Regions from separate parts of the Candidatus Thiodiazotropha sp. AKAK3 genome, predicted to be linked through region 2. Evidence: predicted binding sites of a transcription regulator. Region 2 holds the regulator's gene; the other holds the start of a gene.

Region 1 (4,308 bases), on a different contig from region 2:
TGCCCAGAGAAAGAGTCCAAAAGTACCTCCGGTGAGAATAGTTGCAACAAAAAATATTCGCCAGATCAGAAAAGGGGTCAATAGTGGCTCCCCTACCTTTCGTGGCTTTCTCTGCATTACCCCAGGTTCGGATGGCTCCATAGCAAGTGCCAATGCCAGTGTCACTGCCGTAATCATATTCACCCATAGAATCTGCACAGGGGTCAGTGGTAATTCACTAAAACCCAATACAATTGCAGCCAGAATAATTAATGCCTCGCCACCGTTGGTCGGTAAAATAAACAGTATTGCCTTCTGCAAATTGTCATAGACCGTCCTCCCCTCTTCCACAGCAGAAATTATCGAGGCGAAATTATCATCGGCCAGTACCATTTCAGATGCTTCCTTTGCAGCTTCAGTACCGCTCTGACCCATTGCTGTACCAACATCAGCACGTTTCAATGCAGGTGAATCATTGATCCCATCTCCCGTCATCGCAACTACTTGTTGCTGCTCCTGCAATAGGGAAACGAGTCGCAGCTTATGCTCAGGGCTCACTCTGGCGAAAACATCGACTTTTATCACATGCTCACTCAGTAGTTGGTCATCCATTTGCTCCAACATCTGCCCCTCTAGCGCTTCACTACAATTCGTCAGTTTAAGTTGTCGAGCGATCGCAAGTGCTGTAGCGCTATGGTCACCGGTAATCATTTTCACTCTAATACCGGCCTGGTGGCACTGTTTTACAGCATCAATTGATTCATTGCGGGGAGGATCGATGAGGCCAAACATTCCCAACAGGATCATACCGTTTTGAACATCTTGATAGTTCAGTTCCAATTTATTGATTGGTGTCGGTTTAATTCCTATAGCCAGAACCCGCTGCCCTCGTCCAGCCATTTCATCGATACGTTTCAGCCACAGCTCCTGATCAATTGCTTCATCACCATTCAAAGTGCGCTGCAGTTTACAGATTTTTATTAGCTCTTCAGGGGCGCCCTTTATGATGATAAAGGCACCACCACTATGGCTATGGTGAAGTGTCGCCATAAATCGATGCTCTGATTCAAAAGGAATCAAATCAGTGCGAGGATGTTGCTTATTGGCGACCTCCTGGACAATGCCTGCTTTTATTCCTGCAACCAATAGCGCACCCTCCATGGGATCCCCATGAACCCGCCATTCAAGATCACTGATTTGTTGCAGTGATGCATCATTACAAAGAACGCCCGCCCTGAAGACCTCTCCAAGCAGCGGTTGATCCTCAACCCGTATCTCTTCACCATTCAGGGTAATACTCCCGTGAGGGTCATATCCTGCACCAGAGACTCTAAAACCATCCTGGCAGGTTGCTATGCTGCGCACAGCCATTTCATTTCGAGTCAATGTTCCGGTTTTATCCGAACAGATCACCATTACCGAACCCAGCGTCTCTACAGCGGGTAGTTTTCGAATAATCGCATTCCGTTGCGCCATTCGCTGCACACCAATGGCCAGTGTAATTGTCATGATCGCTGGCAAACCTTCTGGGATTGCAGCAACAGCAAGACTGACTGAGGCGAGAAACATTTCCGATGCATGGTAACCTTGTAAAAAGATTCCAAAAAGGAAAGTAATAAAAGCAACTATGAGAATAGCGAGGGTAAGCCAACGGCCAAACTGATCCATTTGGCGCAACAGGGGCGTTGTGGTTGCTTTAACCTCGGCAACCAATGATCCAATACGACCAATTTCTGTCTCTACGCCGGTTGCAACTACAACGCCTCTACCCTGACCATGGGTTACCAAGGTACCTGAGTAGGCCATATTGATTCGATCCCCTAAAGGGGCATCCATTTCCAGCTCAGCAGTCTGTTTCTCGACAGCTATCGATTCACCCGTTAGTGCAGACTCCTGGATCTGAAGTCCTTTAACCCAGATCAGTCTGAGATCTGCTGGCACGCGATCACCGGATTGCAAATGAACCACGTCACCCACAACCAGATTTTCAGCATCCAGGGTCAGTTGTGCGCCATCTCTCAAAGTCATCGCATGGGGAGAGAGCATTTGCCGAATAGCATTCAGAGCATTCTCTGCCTTCCCCTCCTGGAGATAACCAATTAAGGCATTGATCAGCACAACACCAAAAATTACGCTGGCATCCAACCAGTGTTGCAGTATTGCGGTTACGCAACCTGCAGCAATCAAGACATAGATAAGCAGATTGTGAAATTGATAGAGAAATCGCAACCAGGAAGGAACAGGATCAGGCTCGGGTAATCGATTTGCCCCATATCGAAGATAACGATCATTGGCCTCTTCCGATGATAGCCCAGACTCGGTGCTATCCAGTCTGGATAGCACCTGACTGAAATCGATCATATACCAATGGTCATCAAAAGCCGGTGATTGACCGGGTTGATTGGAAATCTTGTCGCGTTTGCGCTTTAAGTGTCGTATTCCAGCAACGACCAGAACCACAATTACCAGCAACGCTAAGCTATACCACCAAATATCACTAACCATCTGCGGACTCTCTTGTACTCAAAAGCACAAAAATAATATTAGTAATAATCCGATTCTTTGAAGACCTCTGAATAACTCTAAGCCGGACAGATTCTCAAATAAAAGTGCCGAATCAAGGCGCGGAAATGTGTAAAAACCCGCTATTGCGAAGACCCGCATTGCAGCAGCGATAAAACGTGACGGCAAAGTGTCGTCCCATGACTTGGTCAGAAGTCCCTAAAATTGCCTCCTTCTCATCAACAGCAGGATCCAGTGGCAATTAAAGGATTCTCCTAAACATTATAATAAAGATTCCAATATCCACTTTGATTGGAGGCACTATTTAAGTCAGTAATAGTCAAGCAAGAGAACCACACCTGATAGCAGAACTACTGCCAAAACAATATTTTATGGTCATTGTAGTGTCAGATGAGTGAATTATTTTGGACCATGTGATGAGTTAAAAATAACAGTGATAATCGTACAAAGCAGCAGTATATTCAATTATTCTAATTAATAATCAATACCTTAAAAATTGTCGACCAATTAACTTAGTTATTGCGTTTTAGTGAGATTTTGTCTTATTCTGTTGACTTAGATCAATAAAACGACGCCAAGCAGAATCCGGCCGTCACCGACGTGTGGAATGGCAGATGATCCTAACGGATACTCAAAACATGGATTCTGATGAGTCTATTCTCATCTTGACTCCCAATAAAAACCTGACTTGGAATCAATCCAAGTGGCTTTTTCTACTATTGGCCACACCCTGTCTGTTTATTTCTCTCTACTTCTATTCTCTTGGCGCCTGGTTGGTACTTCCATTTGCTGGCCTGGAGATATTGATAATTGGAATCGGCATCTATTGTCAGAGCTGCTGTGCCCACACCCGGCAGACTATCAGAATAGGTAGCAATCAAGTCAGGGTGAGTAGCAATGGCCTGCATGACTCAGAAAAATGTTTCCATAAAGCATGGATGAAAGTTATCCAGAAACACGATCCCCGAGGCTGGTATCCCAGTCGTCTACTAATCGGTTCTCATGGTGAATATATCGAGATAGGGAAGTACTTGGTCGAGGATGAGCGTGAAGTGCTTGCTCATAGTCTAAAAAACAAAATCGAGGGCATTTAACCAGTATGAAGTTTAATAAAAATCATACACGACATGGCAGTGCTCCCGTGTCGGCGTTACAAAACAAAGATAAAGCAGTTTTGCACAACATGAAACTACCTTTGTTAGCAGGTCTCTCCATTGCATTATTGACGCTGTCAAATGTAAGCAAAGCAGAATATGGCCTCAACTTCCCTGAACCTGCTGCCAACGTTGCCCAGGATATCTATAACATCCATATGCTAACGATGCAGATAACAACGGTACTGTTGTTGATTGTTTTCGGATTTGTCTTCTACTCGCTCTACTACCATCGAAAAAGCCGTGGCTATCCAGCAGACCAGAATTTCCACAACTCCTGGTTTGGTAACTGGTCCTGGGTCATCGTCCCGGTGTTGGTGTTGGGCGTCGACCTTACCATTGCTGGCAAAGCGGACGTTGTATTGAAAAAGGTCTGGGATGTACCCAAGGATGAGAACATCCTGGATGTCAAAGTAACTGGACACCAATGGTGGTGGGAATTCGACTATCTGGATCATAATATTAAAGTAGAGAGTCGATATGTACCGCAAGAGAAATCTGGTGATCTCTACCTTAGAGAGGTCGACAATCGACTGGTCTTGCCAACCGGACAAAAAATCCGTTTTCTCCACACCTCTGCTGATGTGCTGCACGCTTTTTGGGTACCTGAACTGGCAGTCAAAAAAGACGCAATTCCTGGCTATGTCACTGA
Region 2 (4,308 bases):
TGTTACCGATACGCTGATCATGGCAAAGAAGATGCATCCAGGGCAGAGAAACAGCCTTGATGCATTATGCAGACGCTATGATATCGATAACTCCCATCGTGAGCTGCATGGGGCGTTACTGGATGCTGAAATACTCGCCGATGTCTATTTGATGATGACCGGTGGACAGACGGCGCTGGTTTTGGATGACGATCTTGGGCAGCAGGATGGTGATGAGCAATCGGTTGATAATATCCGCCGACTGTCAGCCGGCCGTCCCCCTCTCAAAGTGGTTGTTGCCGGCGCTGAAGAGATTGAAGCCCATGAGCGTCAACTTGAGGAGATGGGCGAAAGGTGCGTTTGGCTTAACAGTTAAGGGCGTCTCTAATAATTGCTTGTGCCCTTAAGTCTGGATTTAACCTCTGGATTGTGTGGACTTGGCGCTATCGCAGCCTTGCACGATGTCATACAACCTCGGTATGTCGAGTAACTGTACATGTTTCCGCTCTACTCGAAGCAGGTTTTCATCCTGAAACCTGGTAAAGAGTCTACTCACGGTCTCGACTGCTAAACCGAGGTAGTTACCGATTTCATGGCGTGACATACTGAGAAAGAAGTCGCTGGCAGAAAAACCCCGTTGTTTGAATCGTTCTGAGAAGCTGAGTAGGAAGGTTGCTAAGCGCTCCTCGGCACTCTTTTTACCCAGTAGCGTCAACATTTCCGTCTCCTGACCTATCTCCCGACTGAGCAGGCGATACATCTGGTGTTGCAGACTGGGCATTATGCAGCTCAGAGATTCCAGCTGGGAGAATGGGATTTCACATACCGCTGTAGTCTCAAGGGCGATGGCTGAGCAGGTGTGGCTATCGTCCTGGATTGCATCCAGGCCAATAAGTTCGCCGGGAAGATGAAATCCCAATACCTGTTCTCCACCATCCTCATTTGGGCTGTAGGTCTTGACCGAACCGCTTGTTATAACCCGTAAGCTATGAAACTTGTCTGCCCCGCGGTAGAGATGATCTCCTCGATGGTAGGGGCGGCCTCGCTTGATGATGCCATCGAGGCGTTCGACATCGTCCGGAGTCAGCCCCATGGGGAGACATAGGGTGGCAAGGCTGCAGTTTTTACAGGCGACCTTGATGTTTTCAAATGATACGACTTTTCTACTAGTCAAGTAATCGCTCCAGCATGGCAGGTGCTATATAGGCAATGTATTGTGCACCCAGTTAGTGTTTAAGGCATTTCTTACCCTTGAATTGTCCTCTCTCACCCTGAATTTAGCTTTGCTCAGAGGCGGTTTTGCCAAATAAAAACATTAAAAGCTGCTTTACCAGGCGCATATGCCAGGCTGATACAGCTTAATGTCTCCCAATCTACCCTATTTCGTCCATGTTTAATTGTTGGTGGGCTGGCAATTCGAGCTATTTTTCCAGAAATTCTTGATGTGGATCAAGTGGTTTTACTGTTTTTATTACTTTGGATCATTGATTTTTAGTCTGTCGCCGAATAAAAAAACCGGCCTGAAGGCCGGCTTTTCTGCTATTGATCGGCCTGATTATTGAGCCGGAGCAGGAGCGGGTGCAGCTGCAGGAGGTGCTGGATAGCCATAAGGAGCACCACCATATGGTGCGCCATAAGGAGCGCCGCCGTAGCCATAAGGAGCGCCGTAGCCATAAGGACCATAGCCATTGTTGTAGCCACGGTAGTAGTTATTACCACGACCATAGCCAGAACCACGGGCGTTGCCGCTCATGCCAAAGCTGAAATCACCAGAGCCATCACCATAGCCGTCACCGTAGCCGTCGTTGTTATAACCACGGTTGCCGCCCCATGGGCCGTTGCCCCACCAGGCAGATGCACTGGTAGACACAGCTACGAGTGCCGCGATGCTCAGAACTTTAGCAAATTTAGTCATGCTTTCTTCCTCTCAAATGATTGTTTTCATACTACATCGGTGATGTAGAAAAGCGGCCTTACAGCCTCCATCATGCAATGGTTAAGGACTTCACGCCAAGTCTGTCATGTTACGGGGCAGACTGTAGGGTAAAGTTCTACTTGCCTCAGTAGTTGTTATTTGCGTAACACGCCAATCGATTATAGACCCTGGTCAGTTATAATCAATCGAATTATTGAGCCCCGTATGGAGACGATTTCATGGCAATCTTGTCTATTTGATTCGATCTATTTGGATCCTGAGCAAGCAGCTCTCAGGGGCGATCTGATGGAAATCTCTGGGGAGTTCCGAGTTACTTCCTTATATAGAGTGCAGATATTTTTATCGAGGACATGCCTTGAATCAGTAGTTTGTTGCAGTTCTGAATAATACCTAAATTGAAACCAGGTTGGTTAGCCCTTCGAGATTGAGTGAAGAGGGGCAATCTGTTACTGTTTACACCCGTCCTATATCCCATTTTCCTGCACTCTAACCTGGTAAGCAGAATTACATGACCAGTTTTATTTTTATTACGGGCGGTGTTGTCTCCTCCCTTGGCAAAGGTATCGCTTCAGCTTCTCTGGCTGCACTGCTGGAGGCCCGCGGACTGGATGTCACAATGATCAAGCTGGATCCCTATATTAACGTGGATCCCGGCACCATGAGTCCTTTTCAGCATGGCGAGGTGTTTGTAACCGAAGATGGATCTGAAACAGATCTGGATCTCGGCCATTACGAACGATTTATCGACAGTACCATGGGGTTTAATAACAACTTCACCACAGGTCAGATCTACGAAAATGTGATTCGCAAGGAGCGAAAAGGGGAGTATCTGGGGGGTACGGTTCAAGTAATTCCCCATATCACCAATCAAATCAAGGACAGTATCCAGCTTGGTGCGGCTGACAAGGATATCTGTCTGGTAGAGATAGGCGGTACCGTAGGCGATATCGAATCCCTGCCATTTCTGGAGGCGATCCGGCAAATGGGCGTGGAGATGGGGCCACAACGGGCGATGTTCATGCATCTTACCCTGGTGCCCTATATCAAAGCATCTGGAGAGATCAAAACCAAACCGACTCAACATTCGGTGAAGGAGTTGCGCTCGATCGGTATTCAACCGGATATCCTGGTATGTCGCTCTGAGCAGCCTCTGCCGGAAGCAGAGCGTAGAAAGATTGCACTTTTTACCAATGTCCCTGAACCTGCCGTTATCTCAGCTGTCGATGCTGATTCGATCTATCGGATTCCTGTGCTGCTGCATGCTCAGAATATGGATGAGTTGGTGAATCAGCGCTTTGGTCTGAATTTGCCACCTGCGGATCTCTCTGAATGGGAAGCATTTCTTGAAGGGCTGGACAATCTGGAAGGAGAAGTGAAAGTCGCGATGGTGGGTAAGTACGTGCATCTCACCGAAGCATATAAGTCCCTCTCTGAGGCGCTGGTTCATGCTGGCGTGCATACCGGGAATCGGGTGGTTATTCACTATGTCGATTCTGAGCAGATAGAGAAGAGTGGCATCGATAGCTTGAAGGGTATGGATGCTATCCTGGTGCCGGGGGGATTTGGCAATCGCGGCGTAGAGGGCAAAATTGCTGCAGTAAGCTATGCGCGGGAGAACTCGATCCCCTATCTGGGTATCTGTTTGGGTATGCAGGTGGCAGTGATTGAGTTTGCTCGCCATGTGGCCGGTTTGGCAGATGCTCACAGCACTGAATTTGATCGCTCTACGCCTAACCCTGTAATCGGATTAATCGTGGAGTGGCTGAATGCGGATGGTAAGCTTGAAACCCGGAGTGAAAACTCCGATATGGGGGGCACCATGCGTCTCGGCGGACAAGAGTGCAGGCTGCAACCTGGTAGCCTCACCCATCAACTCTATGACAAAGAGGTCATTGTCGAACGCCACCGCCACCGCTACGAATTCAATAACAGCTACCTTGATGATATTGTCACTGCCGGCATGAAGGTCTCTGGCCGTTCGGTTGATGGCCGTTTGGTCGAAATCGTTGAGATACCTGAACATCCATGGTTTGTGGCTTGTCAATTTCATCCGGAATTTACCTCCACACCTCGTCATGGACACCCGCTCTTTTCTGGGTTTATTGAAGCGGCCAGAAAACATAGGGATAGCCAGGCGTGAAGCTGTGTGATTTCGAAGTTGGACTGGATCGGCCCATTTTTCTGATTGCTGGCCCCTGTGTAATCGAGAGTGAACAACTCGCGATGGAGACAGCAGGGACGTTGAAAAGCCTTTGCAACGATCTTGGAATACCCTTTATCTACAAATCATCTTTTGATAAAGCCAATCGTTCCTCATCTGAGAGTTATCGTGGACCCGGTATGGAGCAGGGTCTGCGGATACTCGAGAAGGTCAAAGCTGAATTGGGTGTGCC

What was found. The regulator FNR, encoded in region 2, switches genes on or off when oxygen is low (the NO sensors DNR and NnrR bind a similar motif). The targets are predictions, from matches to a motif close to TTGATNTANATCAA.
Region 1: the regulator FNR is predicted to act here: its motif matches at 3,053-3,066, upstream of AC4IE7_RS11675 (DUF2244 domain-containing protein).

What each region holds. Positions count from the first base shown of each region.
Region 1 covers NZ_JBSYOQ010000050.1:293,863-298,170, forward strand. The annotation lists gene AC4IE7_RS11670 (cation-transporting P-type ATPase) at 1-2,340, opposite strand, end outside; gene AC4IE7_RS11675 (DUF2244 domain-containing protein) at 3,117-3,596, shown strand; gene coxB (cytochrome c oxidase subunit II) at 3,602-4,308, shown strand, end outside.
Region 2 covers NZ_JBSYOQ010000077.1:207,445-211,752, reverse strand. The annotation lists gene dnaQ (DNA polymerase III subunit epsilon) at 1-355, shown strand, start outside; gene fnr (fumarate/nitrate reduction transcriptional regulator Fnr) at 395-1,153, opposite strand; gene AC4IE7_RS21235 (sulfur globule family protein) at 1,535-1,894, opposite strand; gene pyrG (CTP synthase) at 2,424-4,055, shown strand; gene kdsA (3-deoxy-8-phosphooctulonate synthase) at 4,052-4,308, shown strand, end outside.